Regions from separate parts of the Kribbella sp. NPDC054772 genome, predicted to be linked through region 1. Evidence: riboswitches for the same ligand, from Rfam matches in the RefSeq annotation. Region 1 holds a riboswitch; the other holds the start of a gene.
The links. A riboswitch is a leader RNA that binds a small molecule or an ion and turns the genes downstream of it on or off. The one in region 1 is predicted to bind glycine.

Region 2: another riboswitch for glycine. It lies ahead of gcvT (glycine cleavage system aminomethyltransferase GcvT); the one in region 1 lies ahead of ACWGID_RS00775 (L-serine ammonia-lyase).

What each region holds. Positions count from the first base shown of each region.
Region 1 covers NZ_JBSHBJ010000001.1:141,646-148,826, forward strand. Annotated here, with positions in the region: gene ACWGID_RS00765 (alpha/beta fold hydrolase) at 1-1,413, opposite strand, end outside; gene ACWGID_RS00770 (DUF3817 domain-containing protein) at 1,511-1,864, shown strand; glycine riboswitch at 1,862-1,954, shown strand; gene ACWGID_RS00775 (L-serine ammonia-lyase) at 2,034-3,407, shown strand; gene ACWGID_RS00780 (SDR family NAD(P)-dependent oxidoreductase) at 3,408-4,103, opposite strand; gene ACWGID_RS00785 (helix-turn-helix transcriptional regulator) at 4,207-5,037, shown strand; gene ACWGID_RS00790 (hypothetical protein) at 5,179-5,790, shown strand; gene ACWGID_RS00795 (hypothetical protein) at 5,787-6,704, opposite strand; gene lysX (bifunctional lysylphosphatidylglycerol synthetase/lysine--tRNA ligase LysX) at 6,762-7,181, opposite strand, start outside.
Region 2 covers NZ_JBSHBJ010000044.1:48,877-56,057, forward strand. Annotated here, with positions in the region: gene ACWGID_RS38240 (glycoside hydrolase family 6 protein) at 1-602, opposite strand, end outside; partial or broken gene ACWGID_RS38245 (hypothetical protein) at 634-987, opposite strand; gene glyA (serine hydroxymethyltransferase) at 1,167-2,438, opposite strand; gene gcvH (glycine cleavage system protein GcvH) at 2,440-2,814, opposite strand; gene gcvT (glycine cleavage system aminomethyltransferase GcvT) at 2,829-3,917, opposite strand; glycine riboswitch at 3,970-4,069, opposite strand; glycine riboswitch at 4,070-4,167, opposite strand; gene ACWGID_RS38265 (aspartate/glutamate racemase family protein) at 4,400-5,041, shown strand; gene ACWGID_RS38270 (hypothetical protein) at 5,076-5,267, opposite strand; gene ACWGID_RS38275 (sulfatase-like hydrolase/transferase) at 5,380-6,849, shown strand; gene ACWGID_RS38280 (extracellular solute-binding protein) at 6,846-7,181, shown strand, end outside.

The sequences.
Region 1 (7,181 bases):
TACGGCGGCACAGGTGCTGCCGCGCGTCGGTACCTCCCGGGAGATCAGGTAGTCGTCGATCGTGCCCTGCATGCACGGACTCTTCGAGTAGCTGCCGTGTCCCCAGCCCTCGTAGGTCAGCAGAACGCCGTACCGGCCGAGCTGGCGCGTGACGCTCTGGGCCCAGGGGTAGCCGGTCGCCGGGTCGTGGATCGCGTTCGCGACCAGCACCGGTGTCTTGAGGCCACGGACCTTCAGGTTGTGCTGCGGGTTGTTCGCGGGCGGTGCGCCGAGACAGATCGACACGGCCATCAGCGGACCCGGGTAGCGCATGTCCGGGTTGTTCCGCGCGACCCGCTGCAGGTGGGCGGCGTACTCGCGATAGTCGCGCACCGGCAGGTTCCAGTCCTGACAGAACACCGCCAGCGGGTACGACGTGAGCCCGGTCGCGGCGGCTGTCTTCGCGGGCGCACCGGCGGCGAGCGTGTCGGCGAGCGCGGACCACTGCGGCGCGTACAGCAACTTGAACACGGAGTAGCTGAGCTTGAACGGATCAGCCGACTTGGCGAGCAGGTCGGCCCACAGCGCGCGGACGTCGCGACCGTGCAGTGCACAGCTCGTTGTCGCGTCGCACCACTTCACGAACTCGTCGAACGAGTCCTGCGCCGCGGCGGCCTGGTCGTCGATGAATCCTCGGGTCGTGGCCGTGGCGTGGTCGATCGTGCTCTCCAGCACCATCGCGCGCACGCGGTCCGGGTACGTCTCGGCGTACTGCCCTCCGAGCAACGTGCCGTACGAGCTGCCGTGGAACGAGATCGTGGACTCGCCGAGCGCCCGGCGGACCGCGTCCACGTCGCGGACCGTCTGCCAGGTGTCCAGGTGGTCGTAGACCGGGCCGGTGTGTTCACGACAGTCCGTGGCGAGCTGGCGGTTGTACGTGAGCGTCGTACTGAACTCGGCCGCGCTCTTGACGATCGGCGAGGGTTGCTTCGCGACGAGGTCCGCCGAGCACTTCACCGGGTTGCTGCGGGCCACGCCGCGCGGGTCGAAGCTGACGATGTCGAAGCGGTCCTGCAGGTCGGTGCTGAACCGGCTGATCCCGGTCTTGATCCGGTCGACGCCGGAGTCGCCGGGACCACCCGGCCCGAACACCAGGACGCCGACGCGCTCGCCGGGCGCCTTCGCCGTACGGCGGGCGATCGCGAAGTCGAACGTCGGACCGCCGGGGTTTCGCCAGTCGACCGGCAACTGGAGCGTCGCGCACTGCGAGCCCTGCACTGCGGCGGGATCGTCCTTACCCTCGGGTTTGCAGTCGGACCACTGCACCGTGCTCGGTGGTGCGGCGGTTGCGGGCAGTGTTGTCAGTGTTGGCAGTCCGGCGGCCGCGACGCCGAAGAGTGCAGCGCCGATGACGGCGCGTTGGATGAGAACCATGCCGACGATCCTTCGGCAATCGCTTGCTTGCGGCATCGGGGAGCAGCCCCGCAGGACCCCGAACCCGGCTTGGGGGGCTTGTTAGGGTCGGGCATTGATGAGTACCAAACATGCGCAGTGGTTCCGGGTCGTGGCGATCGCCGAGGCGCTCTCGTGGACCGGACTGCTGATCGGGATGCTGTTCAAGTACGTGCTGTCCGACAACGAGATCGGGGTCAAGATCTTCGGCCCGATCCACGGCGGCATCTTCGTCGCCTACGTGATCACCGTGCTCGCGGTCCGCGGCCCGTTGCGCTGGTCCTGGCCGGTCACGCTGGCCGCGCTTGCCGCCAGTGTTCCGCCGCTGTTCACCTGGTTCTTCGAGCTCTGGGCAGTGCGCACGGGCCGGATTGACGCCGGGCGTGAGACCGCCGTACCGTCCACAGCGGAAGCTAACTCAACAGCCGCATGAACCCGTGCGGGAGAGACCCGGACCTGATCCGGGCGCCGTAGGAGCAACTCTCCCCAAGAATCTCTCAGGCACCTTCACCGTACGGGCGAGGCACCTCTGGAGGGCATCAGCCTGACAGAGCGGGGAGGACACCACTCGGTCAACGACGACCGGAAGGGACCTCCACACAATGGCGATCAGCGTCTTCGACCTGTTCAGTATCGGGATCGGCCCGTCGAGTTCCCACACCGTGGGACCGATGCGAGCGGCCCGCACGTTCGCGCTCGGCCTCGCCGCCGACGGTCTGCTGGCCGCGACGACGACCGTCGAGGCGCAGCTGTTCGGCTCGCTCGGCGCCACCGGGCACGGCCACGGCAGCAACAAGGCCGTCCTGCTCGGTCTCGAGGGTGCCGACCCGGAGACCGTCGTCACGCATTCGGTCGACGCCCGCGTCGAGACCATTCACGAGCGCGGCCGGATCCTGCTGGCCGGGACCCACGAGATCGCGTTCGACGAGAACACCGACCTGGTGATGCACCGCCGCAAGGCCCTGCCGTACCACCCGAACGGGATGATGTTCGTCGCCCGGGACACCACCGGCGCCGTACTGCGGGAGCGCACCTACTACTCGGTCGGTGGTGGCTTCGTGGTCGACGAGACCGCCGCGGCCGGGGACCGGATCGTCCCGGACACCACCCCGCTGAAGTACCCGTTCACCACCGGCGCGGAGTTGCTCGACCGGTGCCGGGAGTCGCAGCTGACGATCAGCGAGGTGATGCTCGCGAACGAGCTCGCCTGGCGCACCGAGGACGAGATCCGCGACGGCCTGCTGCACATCTGGCAGGTCATGCAGGACTGTGTCCGTGAGGGCTGCGAGACCGAGGGCATCCTGCCCGGCGGGCTGAAGGTGCCGCGCCGCGCACACTCCCTGCACCGCCGGCTGAGTGCCGACCCCTGGTCCGTCGATCCGTTGAAGGTGATGGACTGGGTGAACCTGTTCGCGCTGGCGGTCAACGAGCAGAACGCGTCCGGCGGCCGCATCGTCACCGCCCCGACGAACGGTGCCGCCGGCATCATTCCTGCCGTACTGCACTACTACCGGCGGTTCGTGCCGGGGTCGACCGACGACGGCGCGGTGCGGTTCCTGCTGGCCGCCGGCGCGATCGGCGTGCTGTACAAGGAGAACGCGTCGATCTCCGGCGCCGAGGTCGGCTGTCAGGGCGAGGTCGGCTCGGCCTGCTCGATGGCGGCGGCCGGCCTCTGCGAGGTCCTCGGCGGGACGCCGCAGCAGGTCGAGAACGCCGCCGAGATCGCGATGGAGCACAACCTCGGCCTGACCTGCGACCCGGTCGGCGGCCTGGTCCAGATCCCGTGCATCGAGCGGAACGCGATGGCGTCGGTGAAGGCGATCAACGCGGCCCGGATGGCGATGCACGGCGACGGCGTCCATGTGGTCACCCTGGACAAGGTGATCAAGACGATGCGCGAGACCGGCGCCGACATGAAGATCAAGTACAAGGAGACCTCGCGCGGCGGCCTCGCCGTCAACGTCATCGAGTGTTGATCACCACGGAACGGTGCCGTGGATGCTCAGGTACTCCGCGGTCGGGCCGTCCTGGTCGATCGTCGCCAGCCGCACGATGATCTCGGCGCCTTCCTCGACGGTCTGGTAACCGCTGCGTCCGTTGAAGTCGGTCGCGGTGTACCCGGGGTCGACGGTGTTGATCCGCAGGTTCGGCAGCTGCTTCGCGTACTGGACCGTCAGCATGTTCAGCGCCGCCTTCGACGCGCCGTACGCCGGAGCCGGGACCCACACCGGTACGGCGCCGGTGTGCGCCGCCGGGTCCACCGCCGTGGCGATCGAACCCAGCCCGCTCGACACGTTGACGACCGCCGGGTTGGCGCTGCGCTCGAGCAACGGCAGGAACCGGCGGAGCATCCGAACCGGTCCGTACACGTTCAGGTCGAACACCTGGTGGAGGTCCGCGGCGGTCAGGTCGCGCGCCTCCTTGCGCGGCCCCGGAATGCCGGCGTTGTTGATCAGTACGTCGAGCGCGTCGAGCTGTTCCGCGGCCGCGTCGACCGATTCGTCGCTGGTGACGTCGAGCGGCAGGTAGTGCGCGCCCAGATCGCTCGCCGCCTGCTTGCCGCGCTGCGGGTCCCGGGCGCCGATGTACACGGTGTGTCCGGCCTCGACCAACTGGCGGGCCGTTTCGTAGCCGAGGCCTCGGTTGGCCCCGGTGATGAGTGTCGTGGTCATGGGTTCACCCTCTCGCCGCGGTGGTCGACCAGGTAGTACCCACGATGTCCTAGGGAATGGCAGTACCAGGCTGGGACACGGCGGACGCGGAATACTGGCAGGTATGGGTGAGCTCGGGAGAACGCTGCACGCCTGGCGCGATCGGGTGACGCCGGAGCAGGTCGGCCTGCCGGCCGGCGGGAATCGGCGCGCTCCGGGGCTCCGGCGCGAGGAACTGGCGCAGCTGGCCGGGCTGTCGGTGGACTACATCGTCCGGCTCGAGCAGGGCCGGTCGGACTCGCCGTCCGTGCAGGTGCTGACCGCGCTGGCCCGGGCGCTCCGGCTGTCCGATGCCGAGCGCAACCATCTGTTCGTGCTCGCGGGCGAGGTCGAGCCGACGCCCGGCCGGATCTCGGCGTACATCCCACCGGGGGTGCAGCGCATCGTGGACCAGCTCGAGGGCGCGCCGCTGTGCGTGTGTGACGCGGCCTGGACGATCATCACCTGGAACCCGCTGTTCGCGGCGGTGATCGGCGACCCGTCGCCGTGGCACGGGCGCGAACGGAACATCATCTATCGGCATTTCGCGGCACCGGGCGACCGAATTGTCCAAACTCCGGAACAGCGACGAGAATTCCGGAACGCAATGGTAACGGATTTGCGTGCGGCGCTCGCCCGCTATCCGCACGACCCGGACCTGAAGGCGCTGATCGACGAACTGCGGGCCGGTGACGACGAGTTCGCGGGACTGTGGGACCGGCCGGTCGTCGGTTTCCACCGGTCCGAACGGAAGACCATCCGGCATCCCGAGATCGGTGACTTCGGCATCGATTGCGACGTTCTCGCCGTACCGGGCAGCGATCTGCGGATCGTGGTGTACACGGCGGCGCCGAACACCGAGGCCGCGGAGAAGCTCCGGCTGTTGTCGGTGATCGGGCTGCAGGCGTTGTCCTGAGCAATCAGCTAACGCAGTGCATTCCTACCCTCGCGTAATGCTGTATTCACCTGACTAATGATTTCACTTCGGCGGGGAATTTCTTCCAGGGGCTGTTTCAATCGGTCCACGAGCCGATACCCTTCCGGACTTGTGAGACCGATGTCTGCCACGGCTTCCCGCCGCCCGCCCTGGCAGCACGCGCGGCGGCTCCGCCAGGCCGCCACCGGCGCCGGCGTTCTGCTGCTCGGCTACCTGGTGCTGGTCTTCGTCGGCCTGCCCGGTGGTGGCCCGAAGCCGACGGTGCCGATCGCCGGTCCACAGCCCGGCCAGCCGACCCAGAACCTCCCGATCGGCATCCGTAGGACCACGACGGCACCGGCCACCACTCCCGCCCCGACGCCGGGTGTGACCACCGGGCCCACGACGTTGCCGACCGCAACGAAGCCGGGAGAGCCGGTCGATCGCCCGATGACGCCGTACCCGACCGGGACGCCGTACCCGACGGGTACGCCGACGCCGCAGATCGTCGAGACCACCGGGCCGACGATCCCGGTGGTGACCGATCGCCCGCCCACCGACCGGCCTGTCGTGCCGCCGCCGGCAACCCCGACCGTCACCCCCAGCGGACGGCCGACCACGACGGCCACGCCCACCGAGCCGCCGCCGACCACCACCACGCCGAGCACCCCGACGACACCGCCGGACGACCCTGACAAGCCTCACGGCCTGGGTGGGCTCCTGGGCTCGCTGCTCGACAAGCTCGGGCTCTAGTAGGCCTCGACCTCGGTCGTGTCGGCGTTGCCGCCGGTCATCGGCTGCAGGTTGACCTTCCAGCCCTGGTTGCGGCCGAACGTCTGGTCGAACTTGGTGAACGAGCAGTCCGACTGGAACTTCTGGTGGTCCAGGTCCCAGTCCGCGCCGCTCTTGTAGTAGAGGTGGTACGCGCCGCCGATCCGGTTCACGGTCGTGCTCTGCTTCGCCCGGACGTAGACCATCACCTGGGGTTGTCCCGGCGGTTGACCGTCGCCGACGATCGAGACCGCGACGTCCTTCGCCGTACCGTTGGTGATCTTGAGCTGGCCCAGCCCGTTGGAACCCCGGCGGAGCAGTACGTCACCGCTGTCCGGGCGGACCGATGCGGGCGCGGGACCTGGGTCGGGCAACGTCGCACCGAAGGTCAACTTGAGGCGTTCCAGCTGGGCGAGCGCCGCGTCGAGATCGGTCCGCAGCTGACGCTGCATCTTCTGCGAGGTGAACGCGACGCCACCGCACCGCGCGTCCTCCTCGGACCTCGCCTCGGTGCTCGTCAGCCGCAGCGCCGCCACCCCGACCCGCTCCTTCAGCAGCTCGTGTACGGCGCTCAGGCGCGACGTCACCGAGAGCGCGGCCAATCGGACGTCGATCGTGTTGAGCGACTCGGCCAGCGTGCTCATCGCCTCGGCCAGCCCCTCGGCCGTCCGTACGCGGGTCAGTTTCCGCGCCGGTTCCGACAACACCTGATCGATCCGCGTCAGCTCGGCCTGGTACGCGCCCAGGCCCAAGGGCGCCGCCGCCGAGACCGACTGTGCCGGCGCCGGCACCGCGCTACTGGACGCCGGGGCAGACGGGATCGACGGAGTGTCCGGCTTCGCACCGCACCCCGCCAGCAGCCCGATCCCTGCGCACAGCACAACCCAGCACTTCATCCCCACCCCCTGGGTTCCCCAACCCGTGAGCTGCCAAGGGTATGTCATCGCGGCGGGTCAGTCCCGCGGGGCGGGCCTCACGAACGGGAACGCCAGCGTGCTGCGGATGTTCTGCCCGGTGAGCATCATCATCACCCGGTCCACGCCGACCCCCAGACCGCCGGTCGGCGGCATCGCGTACTCGAGCGCGGACAGGAAGTCCTCGTCGAGCGACATCGCCTCGGGGTCGCCGGCCGCGGCCTTCAGCGACTGCTCGGTGAGCCGCCGGCGCTGCTCGACCGGGTCGACCAGCTCGGAGTACGCCGTCCCGATCTCGGCACCGAAGGCGACCAGGTCCCAGCGTTCGGCGAGCCGTGGTTCGGAGCGGTGCGTGCGGGTCAGCGGTGACGTCTCGAGCGGGAAGTCGGTGTAGAACGTCGGGAGCGTGGTGTTCGGCTCGACGAGTTCGTCGTACAGCTCCAGCACCAGTTCACCGGC
Region 2 (7,181 bases), on a different contig from region 1:
AGGTGCGTGGCCAGGTCGGGGCTGAAGGTGCCGGCCGGGATGCCCGCGCCGATGCCGCAGTCGCCGTCGGAATCGCCCGGAACCTTGAGCCAGAGCAGCATTTCCGCGCCGCCGCCGTTCTGCGCTGGAACGCCGAGTTTCCGGCCCGGCGGGTTGCACCAGTCGTTTCCGGTTCCGTTTCCGTTCCGGCTGGTGTCGACGACGAACGGCTTCGCCGCGGACAGGTGGCTCTTCACCGCGTTGCCATAGGTCACCGACTCGGCGGTGGTGTAGTAGTTCGAGACGTTCAGCGCGAAACCGTGGGCGTTCGCCAGCCCGGCACCCTGGAGGCGCTGCGCCATCACGTCGGCGGCGACCCAGCCGGAGTTGCCACCGTCAAGGTACGCCCACGCGTTCGGCGCGAGCGCCTTGAACTGCTGGACGGCGTACCCGAGCATTCCGTTGCGTTCCGCGATCTGGTCGCTGTTCATGCAGTTGAAGTCGCCCAGCGAGTCCGGCTCGATGACGACCACCGCCGGACGGTTCCCGATCCCGCGCGCGAACTCCTGGATCCAGGTCCGGTACGCCGCCCGGTGACCCGGCACCACCGCCGGAATGGCCACCGCAGGCGTCCCGGCCCGGGATGTTGTACGCGACCAGCACCGGGAGTTTGTCGGCTGTGTCGGCGGCCCCCACGAAGCCGCCGACCGCCGCCCCGATCGCGCCGCTCCAGTTGCCGAACCAGCGCGCCATCGGCTTGCTCGCGATCGAGTTCTTGATCGCGGTCGCCCGGCCGTCGCCGCCGTTGTTCCGCACCCAGGTCGCCGGGTTCGAGTTCGGGTCGACGTAAAAGCCGCTCGTCAGCTGCACCGGGTTGCCGGCCGTCGCGGTGGCTGCGCCGGCTGGGGTTGTGCCGGCCGGGGTCGAGGCGTCGGCGGTGCGGATCACGGGTGCCACCACGGCACCGATCAGCCCGGCGGCCAGCAGGCCGCGCACGATCCATCTCATCTCTGCAGCTCCTGTCTCGAGCAAACGGGGCGGACGCTCCGGGAGCGCTCTCAGAAATCACTCACCGTATCGACAACATGCCCGATAGTGTCCGATCCAGGCGTTGCCGTCAACCGCTTGCAGAGAAAGCAAAATCGAGCATTTCTCGCTTTGCCGGATATGACCGGGAGCGCTTCCAGTCAGCTCCCGGCGTACAGCGGGAACTTCGAGGCCAGCACCGCGACGCGATCCCGCAGTACGGCGCGACTCTCGGTGTCCCGCGGGCGCAGCAGGGCGGTCGCGATGATGTCTGCGACCTCGCGGAACTCCGGGTCCCCGAAGCCTCGCGCCGCCAGCGCCGGCGTACCGATGCGCAGGCCCGACGACACCATGGGCGGCCGCGGATCGAACGGTACGGCGTTCCGGTTCACCGTGACGCCGATGGAGTGCAGGAGATCCTCGGCCTGCTGTCCGTCGAGCTCGGACCGCCGCAGGTCGACCAGGACCAGGTGCACCTGCGTGCCACCGGTCAGGACCGAGATCCCGGCTGCCTGGACGTCGTCCGCGAGCAGCCGTCCGGCGATCGCCCGCGCGCCGTCGAGCGTTCGGCGCTGCCGCTCGGCGAACTCGTCCGTCGCGGCCAGTTTGAAGGCGACCGCCTTCGCCGCGACAACGTGTTCCAGTGGACCGCCCTGCTGGCCCGGAAAGACCGCGGAATTGAGTTTCTTGGCGAGGTCCGCGCGGTTCGTGAGGATCACTCCGCCGCGCGGACCACCCAGGGTCTTGTGCGTAGTCGTGGTGACGACATCCGCATGCGGTACCGGGCTCGGGTGCAGCCCGGCCGCGACCAGGCCGGCGAAGTGGGCCATGTCCACCATCAGGTACGCGCCCACCAGGTCGGCGATCCGCCGGAAACCGGCGAAATCCAGGTGCAACGGGTACGCCGACCAGCCGGCCACGATCAGCTTCGGCCGGTGCTCGACGGCGAGCCGTTCGACCTCGTCCATGTCGACCCGGAAATCGGTGTCGCGGACGTGGTAGGAAACGACGTCGTACAGCTTTCCGCTGAAGTTCAGCCGCATTCCGTGCGTGAGGTGGCCGCCGTGGGCGAGGTCGAGGCCGAGGATGGTGTCCCCGGGCTCGAGCAGCGCGGCCATGGCCGCGGCGTTCGCCTGGGCGCCCGAGTGCGGCTGGACGTTGGCGAAACCGGCGCCGAACAGACCCTTCACGCGATCGATCGCGAGCTGCTCGATGACGTCGACGTGCTCGCAACCGCCGTAGTACCGGCGGCCGGGGTAGCCCTCGGCGTACTTGTTGGTGAGGACCGACCCCTGCGCCTGCATCACGGCGATCGGCGCGAAGTTCTCGCTGGCGATGAGTTCGAGGGTGTCGCGCTGGCGGCCGAGCTCGGCCTGGATCGCGGCGTGTACCTCGGGATCGGCGTCCGCGAGGTGCTGGTCCAGCAGGCTCATGTCAGGCACCGCCCGTCAGCGCTTCGTAGGCGGTCGCGTCGAGGAGGTCCGGCGTCCCCGAGACCTTCAGGCGGAAGAGCCAGCCGGCCTGGAACGGGTCGGTGTTCAGGACGGACGGGTCGGCGATCACCTCGTGGTTGATCTCGACGACCTCGCCGTCGGCCGGGGCGTTCAGATCGCTCACCGACTTCGTGGACTCGATCTCGCCGCAGGGCGCGCCGGCCCGGACAGTGGCGCCGACGATCGGCAGGTCGACGTACACGACGTCGCCGAGCGCGTCGGCGGCGAACGCGGTGATGCCGACGGTCGCGGTGTCGCCGTCGAGCGTCAGCCATTCGTGGTCGGCGGTGTACTTCAGGTCGGTCGGGACAGGCATGGTGGCTCCTGGGGTCAGCGGCGGTAGAACGGCAGGGTGACGACCTCGACCGGCTCGTGCCGGCCGCGGATGTCGACGAGCAACGGGGTTCCGGGCTGCTCCAGACCGGGGCGGACGTAGGCCATCGCGATCGGGCGGCGCAGGGTCGGCGACGGCGCGCCGCTGGTGATCGTGCCGACGGGTTCACCGCTTGGATCGAGTACGGCGTACCCGGCTCGTGGTGAGCGGCGCGAGTCGGACACCAGGCCGACCAGGATCTGCGTGGAGCCGTCGTCGCGGCGCTGGGCGAGTGCGTCCCGGCCGACGAAACCGTTTTCTTTGCCGAAGGCGACGATCCGGCCGAGTCCGGCCTCGAACGGCGTGGTCGCGGTGCTCAGCTCCTGGCCGTACAGCGGCATCCCCGCTTCGAGCCGGAGCGTGTCCCGGCACGCGAGTCCGGCCGGTCGCGGCCCGCTGGGTACGGCGCTGATCGTGGTCCAGACCCGCTGCGCGTCCGTCGGGCGGCAGTAGATCTCGAAGCCGTCCTCGCCGGTGTACCCGGTGCGGGCGAGCAACACGTTGCGCCCGGCAACGGTGCCGGCGGTGATGGCGTAGTACTTCAGTTGCTGGACCGGGAGTTCCGTGAGCGTTCCGACAACGTTTTCCGAATCCGGACCCTGGACCGCGAGCAGCGCCCAGTCGTCGGACGTGTTCCGTAACTGGCAGTCGTACGACTTGGTGCGTTCCTGGAGCGCCGCGTGGACAGCCGGGACGTTGCCGGCGTTCGCGACGACCAGGAAGTGTTCGTCGGCGAGGCGGTAGACGACGAGGTCGTCGACGATGCCGCCGGACTCGGTGCAGAGCATCGAGTAGCGGGCGCGGCCGACGGCGATCTTCGAAGGGTGCCCGACGAGCGCGTAGTCGAGCGCATGGCCGGCCTGTGGACCGGTCAGTTCGAGCTCGCCCATGTGGCTGAGGTCGAACAAGCCGGACGTGGTGCGGACGGCGTGGTGCTCGGCGACGTCGGAGGTGTAGCGGACCGGCATGGACCAGCCCGCGAAGTCGGTGAAACTCGCGCCGAGCTCTTGGTGCACGGCGTACAGCGGCGTGTGTCGGGACACGATGAGGAGGCTCCCTGGCTTCCGGCGCCACGCAGTGGCACCACCGGTTGGGTGACCTCCCCGCTCTGTCATCGGTACCTGAGAGCTTCACCGCAGAGTGTGCGGCTTGCACCGTGGGTGCAGGACACGACGGTCCTGACTTTCCAGAGGTTGCCTCATCCGGAGCGGTGACTGGGCCTGAGAGTTTCTGGGGAGAGTTGCTCCTCCGGCGCCCCTGCCTTGGTCGGGCAGGGAACTCTTCCGCCCCGGTTCGAACGGCACGATGTGCAATTGTGCGACCGACCGTATGCCGGACCGCCACCCGAGGTCAAACGATCGCGAAACCCGTTCCGGAACGCGCCGGAAACGCTCGAGGAGGGTGTTTCCTGCGCGACACGCGTGGCGTTGACCCGGTGTTCTGAAACGTGTCAATCTTGGGTTCCGAAGCAGCGCCGTTGATGTCGCCACCACAGCGGTATCACGCATTGAAACGTGAGGATCGTCGGATGACGCGGATCGCTTTCCTGCACACCGGGGCCGTGGTGATCCCGACGTTCGCGACGCTGGCCGCGGAGCACCTGCCGGGCGTCGAGGTGCAGAACCTGCTCGACGACAAGATCGTCGCCGACCTCGGACGCGGTGCCGCGGCGGAGCAGGTCGCCCAGCGGCTGGCCGACCTCGGTGACGCGGCCGTCGCGGCCGGCGCGGAGGCCGTGCTCTTCACCTGCTCGTCGATCTCGCAGTACGCCGCTCCGCTCGCCGACCGCATCGGCGTACCGGTGTACCGCGTCGACGAGGCGATGGCGGACGAGGCGGTGCGTGCCGGAAAGCGTGTGACGGTGATCGCGACGCTGCCGACCACCGTCCAGCCGACGGCCGCGCTGCTGCGTGAGCGTGCGCAGCTCCTGGATCAGGACGTCGAGATCACTGAAGTTGTTGTGCCCGGCGCGTTCGAGGCTGCCGTTGCTGGAGATCGTGCCCGTCACGATGCGCTGGTTGCTGCTGCCATCCAGGCGGCCGATGGCGACGTGGTGGTGCTGGCGCAGGCATCCATGGCATCGGCGGCCGAAGGGCTGGACCTCTCCGTCCCGGTCCTCACCAGCCCCGACCGAGGGGTACGCCGGCTCGCGGAAACACTTGCGCACTGACCGGAAACGGTCCCGCGCTAGGAGAACGACGCTGTTAGCGGCGGCGGCTGACGAGGCGTTCGAGGGCTCCGTAGGCGCCTAGGCCGAGGAGGCCGACGGCCAGCAGGAAGAGCACCACCGCGACGGTGATGTTCGTCGGGCGCACCAGAAGGCCGGCGACGAACAGGATCAGCCCGGTGACGGCGAAGGACACGGCCAGGCGGCGGCTCATCGGCTCGAACATCACGAGGGCGATGGTAGCGGGCCGCCCGGTCACCTCTTGACGACCACGCGGACCCTGCGGCATGGTTTACAGCGCTGTATTACAGCGCTGTAAAACCCGAGCAGAGAGTAGGTCGATGCGTCCCGACATCGTCATCGTGATGACCGATCAGCAGCGCGTGGGGCTGACCCGGCGGAGTGGGTATCCGGTGGACACCATGCCCTTCGTCGACGGGCTGGCGGACCGCGGAACGGATTTCCGGAACGCGTACACGGCCGCCCCGGCGTGCGTTCCGGCGCGGACGAGTCTGCTCACCGGACGGTTTCCGAGCGCCCACCAGGTCCGCCAGAACAGCAACGCGCAGTACGCCGCCTTCCAGCAGGACCTGCTCGACGTACTGCGGGGCGCGGACTACCAGCTGCACTTCGCCGGAAAGCCGCACATGCACCGCGGTGACGGGGACTTCGACACCTACGCCGGCCCCTATTTCCACACCCAGGGCCCCGAGCGCAGCGCGGACGAGAAAGCGTTCGACGAGTGGCTCGCGCAGCTCGATCACGGTGTTTCCGACGAGCCGACGCCGTACGACGTGACCTGCCAGCTCCCGTACCGGATCACGTCCGACGCGCTGAAGGCGATCGACGACGCCGACCCGGATCAGCCCGGTCTGTTCTGGGTCTCGTATCCCGAGCCGCACAACCCGTACCAGGTCCCGCAGCCGTACTTCGACCTCGTCGCACCGGAAGACGTTCCGCAACGATCGACCGGTCCCGAAGCGGCCGAGCAGAAAGGCGGAACGTACGCCTGGTTGCGGAAACTCCAGGAGGAAAAACGGCCGGGGTACGACGACAACTGGCGCCGCTACACCGCCAACTATCTCGGGATGTTGCGGCTCCTCGACGACCAGATTCGCCGCCTGCACGACGGTCTCGCGCAGCGGCAACGACCGCGCCTGACGATCGTGCTGGCCGACCACGGTGACTACGTCGGCGAGTACGGCCTGCAACGCAAGGGCGCCGGCCTGTCCGAGTTCCTGATGCGGATCCCGTTCGTCCTCGCCGGCGACGGCGTCGCCGTGCAGCAGCGCGACGAACCGGTCTCGATCGTCGACGTACTCCCGACCGTCTGTGAAGCCGTCGGCGCACCCATCCCCGATGGCGTCCAGGGCCGCAGCCTGCTCCCGCTCGCCCAGGGGGAACCAGCACCCGAGGAGGAGTTCGCCAGCGTCATCGCCGAGCAAGGTTTCGGCGGTCGCGCGTACGACGTGACGGCGCGGCCACCGCTGCACTTCGCGTACGAGGGCCGGACGTTCGACGAACTCAACACGGTCACCCAGTCCGGCGCCGCGCGGATGCTGCGGAGCGGCCGCTGGAAGCTCATCGTGCACGCGGATCTCGCCGGCGAGCTGTACGACCTGGAGAACGACCCGGTCGAGCTCGACAACCTCTTCGACGACGAGCGTCACCTGGCCGTCCGGGCCCGGCTGCTGCACCAGCTCACCCGCTGGCAGGCCCGGCTCACCGACGACCTCCCGAACGGCAACTACGTCCCGCTCCGCCTGGCCCACAACTGGCGCTGGACGGCCACCCAAGGAGAACCCCGATGACCCCCACCTTCAGCCGCCGCACCCTGCTCGGGCTCGGCGCCGCCGCCACCGCCGCGACGATGATCCCCGGCTGCTCCTCCGGAAAGTCCGGTCCGATGCGAGTTTCCTGGTACGGCCCGGACCCGGTGACCAAGGCCATCAACACGGCCCTCGCCGCGTGGAAGTCGAACGGCGGCGCGGAGTACACCGCGGAAAGTGCCCCGTTCGACGACTACTGGGACAAGCTCGCCACGCAGACGTCCGGAAACAACGCCCCCGACGTACTCCGGATGTCGATGAGCTACTTCAGTGACTATGCCGGCCGGAGTGCGTTGAAGGACCTCGGTTCGCTG